One region of the Pseudomonas multiresinivorans genome, then DNA from elsewhere that is predicted to be linked to it. Evidence: riboswitches for the same ligand, from Rfam matches in the RefSeq annotation. Region 1 holds a riboswitch; each other region holds the start of a gene.
The links. Region 1 has a riboswitch for cobalamin ahead of cobG (precorrin-3B synthase). Riboswitches for the same ligand answer to the same signal wherever they lie in the genome.

Region 2: it holds a riboswitch for cobalamin, as region 1 does, so the genes downstream of both, cobO (cob(I)yrinic acid a,c-diamide adenosyltransferase) here and cobG (precorrin-3B synthase) in region 1, are expected to answer to the same signal.
Region 3: it holds a riboswitch for cobalamin, as region 1 does, so the genes downstream of both, G4G71_RS28480 (TonB-dependent receptor domain-containing protein) here and cobG (precorrin-3B synthase) in region 1, are expected to answer to the same signal.
Region 4: it holds a riboswitch for cobalamin, as region 1 does, so the genes downstream of both, G4G71_RS25885 (TonB-dependent receptor plug domain-containing protein) here and cobG (precorrin-3B synthase) in region 1, are expected to answer to the same signal.

The regions. Positions count from the first base shown of each region.
Region 1 covers NZ_CP048833.1:6,388,222-6,391,553, reverse strand. Annotated here, with positions in the region: gene G4G71_RS29190 (precorrin-8X methylmutase) at 1-350, opposite strand, end outside; gene cobG (precorrin-3B synthase) at 343-1,689, opposite strand; cobalamin riboswitch at 1,777-2,017, opposite strand; gene cbiE (precorrin-6y C5,15-methyltransferase (decarboxylating) subunit CbiE) at 2,085-3,287, shown strand.
Region 2 covers NZ_CP048833.1:2,182,884-2,186,215, reverse strand. Annotated here, with positions in the region: gene G4G71_RS10050 (cobyrinic acid a,c-diamide synthase CobB) at 1-1,089, opposite strand, end outside; gene cobO (cob(I)yrinic acid a,c-diamide adenosyltransferase) at 1,118-1,729, opposite strand; cobalamin riboswitch at 2,007-2,231, opposite strand; gene G4G71_RS10040 (ABC transporter permease) at 2,362-3,332, shown strand, end outside.
Region 3 covers NZ_CP048833.1:6,245,317-6,248,648, reverse strand. Annotated here, with positions in the region: gene G4G71_RS28480 (TonB-dependent receptor domain-containing protein) at 1-1,454, opposite strand, end outside; cobalamin riboswitch at 1,561-1,737, opposite strand; gene dxs (1-deoxy-D-xylulose-5-phosphate synthase) at 1,779-3,332, opposite strand, start outside.
Region 4 covers NZ_CP048833.1:5,660,841-5,664,172, reverse strand. Annotated here, with positions in the region: gene G4G71_RS25895 (class I SAM-dependent methyltransferase) at 156-884, shown strand; gene G4G71_RS25890 (VOC family protein) at 945-1,373, shown strand; cobalamin riboswitch at 1,433-1,639, shown strand; gene G4G71_RS25885 (TonB-dependent receptor plug domain-containing protein) at 1,734-3,332, shown strand, end outside.

The DNA of each region.
Region 1 (3,332 bases):
ACCGCCGAGCGGGTGTTGCCTAGCTCGCGAGCGAGCGCCGGGACGTCCGGATCGTTGAGTGTGCAGATCACCTCGTTGTGGGCCGGCAGGCGCGCACGGGTGATGCCCTCGGCGACCATCCGCGCATCGCAGAGGATCGGCGCGCCCGCGGCCAGCGCCGCGCGGCCGATGGCACCGGCGCCTGCGGAGAAGCGCAGGTCCTGCACCACGTCGACCATGCCGCTGGCGTGGATCACGCGCACGGCCAGTTTCTCCAGGTCGGCCGGGATGCCCGTGAGGTCGGCTTCGGCGCGGATGGTGGCGAAGGATTGGCGATAGATCGCCTGGCCGTCGCGAATGTAATCAAGCATCGGTGGAAGCTCCGGGTGCGGCGAGCAGGTCGCCCGCGGCATCGAGGGAAAGGTTGCGCGCCAGCGGCAGGCCGAAGCCGGCCACGCCATCGGCGCGACGGAACAGGTCATAGCGGCCGTCGGCAACGGCCAGCAGGGTGTAGGGGGCGACGTGGGCGGCGGCGCAGGAGCGTGGGCAGCCGCACAGGTGCACGCCGGCTGGTGGCGCGTGGCGCAGGCGTTCGGCGAGGCGCAAGGCATCGGCCTTGGTATCGGCCAGCCCTCGCGCACAGCCGCTGGAGCCACTGCACGCGACGATGCGCGACAGCGGCTGCGCAGCGTCGATCACCAGGCCGAGGCCGCCCAGTGCGCCTAGCGCAACGGCGGCATCCACCTGGGCCACCTCCGGCAGGATCAGGCTTTGCCAGGGTGTCAGCCGCAGCTGCCCGCCGCTGAAGCGCTCGGCGAGATCGGCGAGGCCGAACAGTGTGGCGCTGTCGAGGCGTCCGAGGACGAATCCCGCGCCGACCATGGCGCGTTCCGGCTGGCGCTGAGGCTGAATCCCGAGATGACCGAAAGCTTTCGGCGCAGGGCGTCGCCAGTTATCCACAGCCGGACCAAGTTGCAACGCGAAGGGCAGGCGTTGCTGCAGGCGCTCCAGCAGCACTTCGTCGCGGAGCATCTCGCGCAGGTGGCGCATGCGTGTCTGGCCGTCGCCGGCGAGGTCGAGGAACAGATGCAGCAAGGTTTTCACCAGCAGGGGCACCTGCTCGGCGGACACGGCGGCGAGGGCGGGGCGATCCGTCTCGTTCTGTGGCGGACAACCGGCCAGGCCGAAGGCGAACAGCGGTGCTGCATCGTCAGACATCGCCGACAGCCAGAGATCGTTGGGGTGTTCCAGCATTGCCAGGGCTTCGCCACCGTCCAGCTGAATGCCGAACTTGGGCGACAGGCCATGGAAGCGCGGCGTGCGCTCCAGCAGGTCGAGCAGTTGGCGGGCCAGCGGAGCAGCGTCGAAAGCCGTGGCGGCGTCGAGGCCGAGCGCCGGGCTGACCAGCAGATTGCGCACATCATCCGACGCCAATTCACGCGGGCCGAGGCCGGCGGCCAACAGTTCATGGCTCAGCGCATTTTCAGCGCCAGCATGCACGCCGCGAATCTGCAGGTTGGCGCGGTTGGTCGCTTCCAGCACGCCATCGGCATGGCGCTCGGCGGCCTGGGCAATGGCTCGCGCAGCGTGGGCGTCGAGTTGCCCACAGGGCAGCTTGATACGGCAGATGCCGCCATCGCGGGAGGCCACGATGCGCAGCAGGCCGGGGCAGGCATGCGGGCGGACGGGCAGAGCTGAGGAGTCTTGCACTGAGGTCACCAGGGCTGGGTCGCGGTGACCTGCGAATCCCCAAAAGGGGACTTCACGACACCGATACACCCCGCTCGATGTCTGCACACGCGACTGGTTTCGTCGGCAGGTCTCCTGGCTGGCAGGTCCTCATCCAGCGCGGCCTTCCCGGTTGCCCAGTGGCCTGGCCGGCGGCACGGAACCTTGTTCTCGTGCCGCCGCATTGCGCGGACTCGCTGCTTACAGTTGCGGGGGCAGCCACGGCTTAACCGTGTTCCCTCTTCGGCTCCCGGAAACCTCACCGCTAAAGGCGAAGCGTCCTACGAGCACCGACGAAGCGGGTATTATGCCTGCTTTGCCCAAAGGCAGGAAAAGCCTGCCCGTCGGATCGATCGTCGCACCCTTGAGGAAATTTCATGACGCCCTGGCTGACCATCGTCGGTATCGGCGAGGACGGTTACGCCGGCCTCGGCAAGGCCGCGCGCCGAACCTTGCTCGCCGCCAGCCAAGTGATTGGCGCGCCCCGCCAGCTGGAGCTGCTGCCGCATTGCCTGGGCGCCAACCGCCAGGCCTGGCCGAGCCCGTTCAGCCTGGAGCCGGTGCTGCGCCGGCGCGGTGAGCCGACGTGTGTGCTGGCCAGCGGTGACCCGATGCTGTTCGGCGTCGGCGCGAGCCTTGCCCGTCAGATTCCGTCCGAGGAAATGCTCGTGCTTTGCGCTCCGTCCTCCGCCTCGCTGGCTGCCGCGCGGATGGGCTGGGCGTTGCAGGACTGCACGCTATTGTCGCTGGTGGCGCGTCCATTGGCCGCACTCAACGCCCAGGTCCATGAAGGCGCGAAGTTGCTGATCCTCAGCAATGACGGCAGCAGCCCGGCGGCGATTGCCGCGCTGCTGCGCGAGCGGGGGTTCGGTGCAAGCCGCCTCAGCGTGCTGGAACACCTGGGTGGCGAGGCGGAGCGACGCATCGACGGGCTCGCCAGCGACTGGTCGCAGGGCGAAGCCGCTGCGCTGAATCTGGTGGCTGTGCAGTGCGTCGCCGGCATGGACGCGGTTCGCCTGCCATTGACCACCGGCCTGCCGGACGACGCCTACCGCCATGACGGCCAACTGACCAAGCGCGACGTGCGCGCTGTGACTCTGGCGCGGCTGGCGCCGAAGCCCGGCGAGCTGCTCTGGGACGTAGGCGCCGGTTGCGGCTCCATCGGCATCGAATGGATGCGAGCGCATCCGAGCTGCCGCACGCTGGCCATCGAAGCCAACGAAGGTCGCCAGGAACACATCCGCTTCAACCGCGATGCCCTCGGCGTACCAGCGCTGCAACTGGTCTGCGGCGCCGCGCCGGAGGCGCTGCTGGGGCTGGAGCGGCCGGATGCGATCTTCATCGGGGGCGGCGTGACCCTGGCCGGCGTGTTCGAACAGTGCTGGGAGCAGCTCAAGCCCGGCGGCCGCCTGGTGGCCAATGCCGTCACCCTGCAGAGCGAATCCATGCTGCTGAGCTGGCGCGCGCGCATCGGCGGCGAGCTGACTCGCCTGTCGGTGTCCCAGGCCCAGCCGCTGGGTGGCTTCGATACCTGGCGTGCGGCGCTGCCAATCACCCTGCTGGAAGTCTGGAAGGAATGACGCGCTTTTCGTGCCGGGACTGCATGGGTATCGCTGCGCTCCACC
Region 2 (3,332 bases), 2.3 Mb from region 1:
CACCTCCTGCAATGCCAGCGCGGCGAGACGCTTCTGCATGCGCGCCTCACCCGGCAGCAGGCCCAGCAGCTCCGCGCGTTCGCCGGCCACGTCGGTCAGGGCATCGAGCAGATAGAGCATGCCGCCGCACTCGGCGAGGATCGGCTTGCCCATCTCGTGGTGGGCGTGAATCGCCTGGGCCATGGCGCGGTTGTCGGCCAGCGCTTGCAGGTGCAGTTCCGGGTAGCCGCCGGGCAGGCAGAGGCTGTCCACCTCCGGCAGCGATTGATCACGCAGCGGCGAGAAGAACACCAGTTCGGCGCCCAGTTCGCGCAACAGATCGAGGTTGGCCTGATAGAGGAAGGCGAAGGCGTAGTCCCGCGCCACGCCAATGCGTACGCCGTCGAGGCGGGAAGACTCGCTACGCGGTTCGGGCGCGGCGAAGCTCACCGGCGCCGGCAACTCGGTGCTGGCGCTGGCGGCCAGGGCATCGGCGGCGGCGTCCAGGCGGGCATCGAGGTCGGCCAGTTCATCGGCCTGCACCAGGCCGAGGTGACGGCTGGGCAACTCGACCTCGGTGTCGCGCGGCAGTGCGCCATACCAGCGAATCCATTCCGGCAGGCTGTCACGCACCAGGTCGCGATGGCGCTGGCTGCCGATGCGGTTGGCGAGCACGCCGGAGAACGGCAGGTCGCTCTGGTAGGTGGCCATGCCGACGGCCATCGCGCCGAAGGTCTGGGCCATGGACTGGCCATTAATCACCGCCATCACCGGCACGTTGAAGCGCCGCGCGAGATCGGCGGCCGAGGGCGAGCCATCGAACAGGCCCATCACGCCTTCGATGAGGATCAGGTCGGCCTCGCTGGCTGCCTCCCAGAGCAAGCGGCGGCTTTCGCCCTCGCCGACCATCCACAGGTCCAGCTGATAGACCGGTGCGCCGCTGGCGCGGGCGAGGATCATCGGGTCGAGAAAGTCCGGGCCACACTTGAACACCCGCACCTTGCGCCCGAGGCGCGTGTGCAGGCGCGCCAGGGCGGCGGTCACGGTGGTCTTGCCCTGCCCGGAAGCGGGAGCGGCGATCAGCAGGGCGGGGCATTGGCGCGAGGTCATCGGGCGCGCTCCGCCACAACGAAGGGCATCAGAACTCCACCCCTTTCTGCGCCTTGATGCCGGCCTTGAAGGCATGTTTCACCAGGCCCATCTCGGTCACGGTGTCGGCAGCTTCGACCATGGCCGGCTGCGCGCCGCGGCCGGTAGCGACCACATGCTGCATCGGCGGGCGGGCGGCAATGTCGGCGAGCACGGTGTCCAGCTCCAGATAGCCGTGCTTGAGGGCGATGTTCACCTCGTCCAGCACCACCAGGCCGACTTGCGGGTCGCTCAGCAGTTGGCGTGCCACATCCCAGGCAGCCTGTGCCTTGGCGATGTCGCGCTGGCGATCCTGGGTTTCCCAGGTAAAGCCTTCGCCCATGACATGGAAGCTGACTTCCTCGGGGAAGCGGCGGAAGAACGCCTCCTCGCCGGTGGTCGCAGCACCCTTGATGAACTGCACCACCCCGACCTTCATGCCGTGGCCCAGCGCGCGGGCGACCATACCGAAGGCCGAGCTGCTCTTGCCCTTGCCGTTGCCACTGTTGACCAGGAACACACCGCGTTCGCCCTGGGCCTGGGCGATCTTCTCGTCGATCACCGACTTCTTGCGCTGCATGCGCGAACGATGGCGTTCGTCCTTTTCAGGGGATTCAGTCATGGGGTTTGCCTCTAGAAAGGGAGCGCGCAGGCGCCAGCTCGCCGGCCGGGCGGCAGCGAGCGGAGAATGGGCTGGACAGGAACGAACCGCCAGCGTGCGTCGGCGCCAGGCGGTAAAAGCCGCTCGGCGCGAAAGCCGTCGGCTTGGGAAACAGGGAATTCACCTGAAGGATTCTCCGCCGCTCTCACCCGCGCGGCACTGACCAGTCGGGGCAGGCGGAGGACATCGAACGCGCGGCGCCAGGGAGCGCCACGACGATCGGCAGCGCCTCCCGCGATGCCATGCGATGCAGCAGGCCGGTCTCCGGGCTTGCGAGTGGAAGCGCCTGGCGTTTCCGAAGGAACCGCGCCTTCCCATGCCAGTGGCACAGTGGCGGATGCGGTTCGAAGCTCGCTTACCGTTGCGGGGGCAGCGCCGGAATGCTCGATTGCTCATCGAATTCACCGGCTTCCCTGTTTCACCCTCGACTTGCGCCGCGGGCACCTGAAGCAGGCGCGCAGCTTAGTGGCTGGCGGGCTGGGGCGTCAATTGAACAGACTGTCGCCGGGGCCCGCCTGCAGAACCGCCAGGGCTCTAAAAAGGGTCACACAAGTCAAGTGGTCAGGCCGCTCAACTTCGCTAGAATGCGAATCATGACGACGACTGCCCAACCCGGCCAGCTTCAGCTCGACACCTCCGCGACCCCGTCCCTGATGCACATCAGCGGCGACTGGACACTCGCGCACTTCGCCACGCTGCAAGCCCAGGTCGCCGCCCAGCGCAGCGCCGAGTCCCCCGCCGAGCTGGACTTCGCTGGCCTTGGCGCGCTGGATACCGCCGGCGCCGCACTGCTCGCCGAGATCATCGGCGGCGCGCGCATGAGCCAGCTCGACCAGATCGCCCGCAACCTTCCGGTCGAGCGCCAGGCGCTGCTGCGCACGGTGGGCAGCGCCATTACCCAGTGCCGGCTGGACGAGAAAGGCCCGGCACCGGGCAACGCGCTGGTCGACGTGCTGGAGCGCATCGGCGTCGCCACCCTGACGTTCAAGGACCACCTGATCGGCGTGCTCGGCTTCATCGGCCTGACACTGCAGACCCTGGTGCGCAACCTGTTCCGGCCGCGTCGCTGGCGACTGACCGCACTGGCCGCGCATATGGAAGAAACCGGCCTGGACGCCGTGCCTATCGTCGCCCTGCTCACCTTCATGGTCGGCGCGGTGGTGGCCTTCCTCGGCGCCACGGTGTTGCAGAAGTTCGGCGCGCAGATCTACACCGTCGACCTGGTGGGCTTCTCCTTCCTCCGTGAGTTCGGCGTGCTGCTCACCGCGATCCTGCTGGCCGGCCGCACCGCCAGCGCCTTCACCGCCCAGATCGGCTCGATGAAGGCCAATCAGGAGATCGACGCCATCCAGGCCCTGGGCCTCGACCCCGTGGAGCTGCTGGTGTTGCCGCGGGTACTGGCGCTGCTGCTGACCCTGCCGATGCTGACGTTCCTGGCGATGATTTCCGGCATCTTCGGCGGCGGCGTGGTCTGCGCGCTGAGCCTGGATATCTCGCCACGCATGTTCCTCTACATGCTGCAGAACGACATCGCCGTGCAGCACTTCCTGGTCGGTATCGTCAA
Region 3 (3,332 bases), 140 kb from region 1:
AGTACTTCGCGGGCAACGCTGGCCTCGAAGCCATTGATGCGCGCCTTGTTGATGTTCTCCGGCTGGTTGCTGTTGCTGTCCCAGGCGATCAGGTCGTCGATCTCGGTGCGGTACAGCGAGGCTTCCAGGTGCGTGCCGGAGAAGTCACCGCGCCATTGCAGCTCATAGGTCTTCGAGGTCTCGGCCTTCAGGTCCGGGTTGCTCGCGCCGGGGTAGTAGAGGTCGCTGAAGGTCGGTGCGCGGAAGCCTTCGCCGTAGCTGGCGATCCAGGTCTGGCTGTCGCCGACCGGCAGGCTGAAGGCGGCGTTCCAGCTGTTCTGGCTGCCGTAGGCCTGGTTGTTGTCGTGGCGGATGCCCAGCTCGGTGCCGAAGTTGTCGCCCTTTAAACTGTGCTGGGCGAAGAAGGCACGGTTGCTGCGCTGGTCCTCGGCGAAGTCGGTGCTGCCGTCGACCTTGTCTTCGTACCAGTCGGCGCCCAGGGCCAGTTGATTGGCCTCGTCCAGTTGCAGTCGGTTGATCCAGCTCGCCGAGTGGCGGGTGGTTTCCAGCGTGCCATTGTTCCAGCTATCGGCGGCGCCCACGGCCTTGTTGCGGTCGAAGCTGCGGCCCAGCTCCAGGCGACTGTTCCACATGTTGGTGATCTGGCCGTCGAGATAGGCGCTGTAGCTGCTGACGCGGAACTCGTCGCGGGGCGAGCCCGGCTCGAAGTTGTAGGCGTCGTCGTATTCGTTCTTGCCGCGCTGGTCGTTGAGGTTCAGGCCGGCCTTCCAATCCTCGCTGAAACGATGGTCCAGGTTCAGGTGCACGGCCTTGTTGCGCTGGGCGTCGTGGTCGTTGTCGGCGCCGACGTTGTCGCTGGTGCGGTCCCAGCCCTGGCTCTCGTCCAGGCTGCTGCCGAGGTTGTAGCGGGTCTGCTCGTTGCCGCCGGACAGGCTCAGGCTGCGCTCGAAGGTGCCGTGGTTGCCGGCGGCCAGGCGCACTTCCGGGTGCAGGCCGGCTTCGCCGCGGCGGGTGAAGATCTGGATGACGCCACCGATGGCGTCGGCGCCGTACAGCGCGGAGCGCGGGCCGCGGGTCACTTCGACGCGCTCGATGCTGTCGATGCTCAGGTAGTCCAGGCGGGCAATGCCGCTGCTGGCCGAGGCGATGCGCTGGCCGTCCACCAGCACCAGGGTCTGCGCGGTGCTGGTGCCGCGCACGGAGTACGAGACTACGCCGCCGGAGCTGCCCATCTGCACGCCGGGCACGCGAGCCAGCAGGGCGGGGACGCTGCGTACCTGCAGGCGTTCGATGTCGGCGCGGGTGAACACGCTGTTGGCCGAGGTGGCTTCGGCGCGCGGCTGGGCCTGGCGCGCGGAGGTGATCACCTGGTCGGAGAGCCGGTAGATGTCGTCGGCGGCGAACGCCAGGCCGGGCAGCAGGCTGGTGGCCAGGGCGAGTCGGGTCAGTTTCATGGAGCGTCCTCAAAAGCGGGCGGATGACTTTCGAGGAGGGCGTGGCAAGGGCGGCAGGCCGCACTTGACGGTGCGGCCCTCCGCAACACCTGTCGGGGCGTGTCGAGGGCGGTCTCCGGGCTGCCGACGTCACATCGCCGCCTTCCCACATTCGTGCAGTGGCTCATGGCGATGCTGCGCTCCCTTGGGGAGTGCGTCGGTTACCGTTGCGGGGGCAGCGCAGGTCTTTCACCTGCTTCCCGTTACCTCGAACGAAAACGGGCGCACCTTAGTCGGTGCGCCCGTCACTGGCAATACTCCCGGGGAGGGATGCGCCGATCGGTCTCAGCGATTGCCGAGGGCTTCCAGGCGCGCCTTCACCGCGGCTTCGATACCGGCGGCGTCCAGACCGCACTCGGCGAGCATCTGCGCAGGCTTGGCATGCTCGACGTAGTAGTCCGGCAGGCCCAGGTGCAGGATCGGCTGCTGGATATTCTCGCGGGCGAGGAATTCGCTGACGGCGGCGCCGGCGCCACCCATCACCGAGTTCTCCTCGATGGTCACCAGCAGGTCGTGGCTGGCGGCCAGTTGGCGCACCAGTTCCTCGTCCAGCGGCTTGACGAAGCGCATGTCGGCGACCGTGGCGTCGAACTGTTCGGCCACTTTCAGTGCCTCGGCCAGTTGCACGCCGAACACCAGGAAGGCGACCTTGCCGGCCTTGCCTTCGCGGCGAACCACGCCCTTGCCGATTTCCACCGGAGCCAGTTCGGCTTCGATGGCGGCGTTCGGGCCGGTGCCGCGCGGGTAGCGCACTGCCGCCGGGCCTTCGAAGTGGTGGCCGGTGGTGAGCAGCTTGCGCAGCTCGTTCTCGTCGCTGGGGGTCATCACCAGCATGCCGGGGATGCAGCGCAGGTAGGAGAGGTCGAAGCTGCCGGCGTGGGTCGGGCCGTCTTCGCCCACCAGGCCGGCGCGGTCGATGGCGAACAGCACGTCGAGGTTCTGCACCGCGACGTCGTGGATCAACTGGTCGTAGCCGCGCTGCAGGAAGGTGGAGTAGATCGCCACCACCGGCTTGGCGCCATCGCAGGCCATGCCGGCCGCCAGGGTCACGGCGTGCTGTTCGGCGATGGCGACGTCGAAGTAACGATCCGGGAACTTGTCGGCGAAGGCCACCAGGTCGGAGCCTTCCTTCATCGCCGGGGTGATGCCGACCAGGCGCGGGTCCTGGGCAGCCATGTCGCACAGCCACTGGCCGAACACGCTGGAGTACTTCGGCCCGCCGGCCTTCTTCGGCACGGCGTGGGCGGGGGCGCCCTCGGGTTCGAGCTTGGTGATGGCGTGGTAGCCGATCGGGTCGATCTCGGCCGGGCCGAAGCCCTTGCCCTTCTTGGTCACCACGTGGAGGAACTGCGGGCCCTTGAGGTCACGCATGTTGCGCAGGGTGGCGATCAGGGTCGGCAGGTCGTGGCCGTCGATAGGGCCGATGTAGTTCCAGCCCAGCTCTTCGAAAAGCGTGCCGGGGACCAGCATGCCCTTGGCGTATTCCTCGGTGCGGCGGGCGATCTCCCAGGCGCCGGGCAGGCGCGAGAGCACCTTCTTGCTGCCTTCGCGCATGCTGCTGTAGGTGCGGCTGGAGAGAATCTTGGCCAGGTAGTTGGACAGGCCGCCGACATTGTTGGAGATCGACATGTCGTTGTCGTTGAGGATCACCAGCATGTCGGCCTTCACTTCCGACGCGTGGTTGAGCGCCTCGAAGGCCATGCCGGCGGTCAGCGCGCCGTCACCGATCACTGCCACCGACTTGCGGTTGGAGCCCTGCATGCGCGCGGCAATGGCCATGCCCAGGGCGGCGCTGATGGAGGTGCTGGAGTGGCCGACGCCGAAGGTGTCGTACTCGCT
Region 4 (3,332 bases), 730 kb from region 1:
CCTGGGGATCGTTCTCCCGAAACTACGGCGGCCTCGGCGGGCGGTCTTGCAGGAAATTGCGCTTCGATCGCCCCTGCATTGACCTGATCGGGTTGCCGGGCCCGTCCTTGACGCCGACAATCGATCCTTGGCCCGTCAGAAAGGAGTGCCGATCCATGGCGCAGAACATCTACGACAATCCCGAATTCTTCGCTGGCTACGCCCAGCTGCCACGCTCTCAGCACGGCCTGGACGGCGCGCCGGAGTGGGCCTCGCTGCGTTCGCTGCTGCCGCCGCTGGAAGGCCTCGACGTGGTCGACCTCGGGTGTGGCTACGGCTGGTTCAGTCGTTACGCCGCGGAGCAGGGCGCGCGCACGGTGAGCGGGTTGGACGTGTCGCAGAAGATGCTCGACCACGCACGGGCGAACACCGACGCTGCGCAGGTGAGCTACTTCCATGCCGACCTCGACCAACTCGAACTGCCCACCGCGGCCTTCGACCTCGCCTACAGCTCTCTGACCCTGCATTACCTCGCAGACCTGCCGCATTTCTTCCGCAACGTACACGATGCGCTGCGCCCCGGCGGCAGCCTGGTGTTCTCCATCGAACACCCGATCTACATGGCCTCGCTCAAGCCGGGCTGGGTCGTCGACGGCGATGGCCGCCGCTGCTGGCCGGTGGATCACTACCAGGACGAAGGCGAGCGCCGTACCGACTGGCTGGCCAAGGGTGTGCTCAAGCACCATCGCACCCTCGGCAGCATTCTCAATGCCGTGATCGGCTCGGGGCTGACGCTGCGCCACGTCGAGGACTGGGGCCCGAGCGCCGAGCAGGTGCAGGCTATCCCGTCGCTGGCCGAGGAGCGCGAACGGCCGATGTTGCTGCTGGTCGCCGCGCAGCGCTGAAGCGGCGAAAACGCGCGACTATGCTGGAAGGGTCGCGCCCACCCCGCGTCGGAGATCGCCATGTCACAGACCGTTCCCGCCGTCCGCCCCAGCGTCATTCCCTGCCTGCGCTACCGCGATGCGCCCCAGGCCATCGACTGGCTGTGCCAGACCTTCGGCTTCCATCGGCAACTGGTCGTTGCCGATGACCATGGCGGCATCGCCCACGCCCAGCTGGCGATGGCCGACGGCAGCGGCCTGGTGATGCTCGGCTCGCTGCACGACAACGAGTACGGCCGGCTGATGCGCCAGCCCGACGAGATCGGCGGCTGCACCCAGAGCATCTACGTGGTGGTGAAGGACGCCGAAGCGTTGTACCGCGCAGCGGTGGATGGCGGCGCGCAGATCGTCATCGACATCAAGGACGAAGACTACGGCGGCCAGGGCTTCACCTGCCGCGATCCGGAAGGGCATATCTGGAGCTTCGGCACCTACGATCCCTGGCACTGACGCTGCCCTGCAACATCCTGCGCAAGCCCCGAGCTTGACGCTTTCCCTTCGCAAGTGTTGATATGCGCCCCGTTTCAGGTGCCCCCCGCCGCCGTGCGTGGGGTGAAACGGGAAGCCGGTGCGTCGCCTATGTGCGATCAGTCCGGCGCTGCCCCCGCAACGGTAAGCGAGCGGAGCATCCACTAGGCCACTGTGCACCAGCATGGGAAGGCGGATGCCCCAGGACCCTCGCAAGCCCGGAGACCGGCCTGGAACCTGTTTGGCAAACCCGCGGTGGGCGGGCGTGAGCCGGTTCCCGGGGCGCGCTCGTTCCGGGTGTCGCTGCGCCGCCTGCGAAATCCCGATTTCGAGGCGATCACCTTGCATTCTCCTGCTTCCAACTCCCGGCGCGCCTTGCGCTGGACTCCCGTTCTCTCCCTCTGTGCCCTGAGTTCGCAGCTTCTGGCGGCGCCCCTCGACCTGGCCGATGAAATCGTCAGCGCGCCTTCCGTGGAGTCCACCACGGTGGCTGACATGGCGCGCTACGGCAGCAAGCTGGAGGTTATCGACCGCCAGCAGATCGAACGCGCCGGCCCCAGCGCCGACATCACCCGCGTGCTGCAGATGTACGTGCCCGGCCTGTTCATTGCGCCGAAGAACGGCCCGTTCGACTACGGCACTTACTCGCTGCTGGGCGGGCGCAACGACGACACGCTGATCCTGCTGGACGGTGTGCGCCTGAACAACCGCCTCTACGGCGGCATTTACATCGACACCCTGCCGACCACCGCGGTGGAGCGCATCGAGGTGCTCAAGGGCGGCCAGGGCCTGCTGTTCGGCACCCAGGCGGTGTCCGGGGTGATCAACATCGTCACCCGCAGCGCGCGTTCGCGCGAGGCGTCCGGCGAGGTCAATCTGGGCCTGGATACCTTCAAGGGCCGCAGCGGCGATGCCCGCGCGGAGAAGATCGTGCAGAACGGCCTGGGCGACCTCGGCCTGATGGCCTACGTCAGCCACAACCGCTCCGACGGCTACCAGCCGTACCGCGACCAGGACATGACCAGCACGGTCAGCGACAAGCGCCGCTCCTATGACGTCAACGTGTTCGGCGCCAAGGCCATCCAGGCCATCGGCGACGCCTCGCGGCTGGAGCTGTTCTACCAGTACGCCGACGCCGAGCTGGACTTCGCCCGGCCGACATCGAACCACCACACCAGCAACAACCGCGTGCAGCAGATCGCCACGGCGACCTTCCAGCAGAGCGTCAACGACGACTTCAGCTGGTTCGCCAAGACCCACATCAACGACTGGGATACCCGCTACGACCGCGTCTACAACCTGCAGGGCGGCGGCACCCAGGTGCTCAACCACAACGACTACTGGGGCTTTACCGACTGGGGCGCGCAGCTCGAAGGCAAGGCCAGGTTCGGTGGCGGTCACGAGCTGGTCTTCGGCAGCGACAACCAGTGGTACAAGGGCCAGGACGATGTGCTGATCATCGACAACGACAAGGCCGAGTCCCACGCGCTTTACGCCCAGCTGCGCCCACGTATTGACGCGCTGCCCGACTGGCACCCGAGCCTGGGTGTGCGCCGCGAGGAAATCGCCGGCGGCGAAGGCGCCACCGTTTGGATGCTGACCTCGCTCTACGACCTCACGCAGCAGCTCAAGCTGCGCGGCCAGTTCGGCACCGCCTTCAAGCTGCCCACCGCCGAGCAGCTGTTCGTCAACGAGCCCGGTGATGAAGTCGGCAACCGTGACCTCAAGCCCGAGCGCAGCCGCAACGCCGAACTGGGCCTGGACTACACCGGCGAGCTGTTCGACCAGCCGTGGAGCGGCAGCGTCACCCTGTTCCGCCGCGAGATCACCGACCTCATCACCCTCGCGGGCGACCAATGGGTGAACGGCAACGGCGAGATCGAAGTGCGCGGCGTGGAAGCCAACGGCCAGTGGCAGTTCGGCCGCCATTGGCAGCTCTCC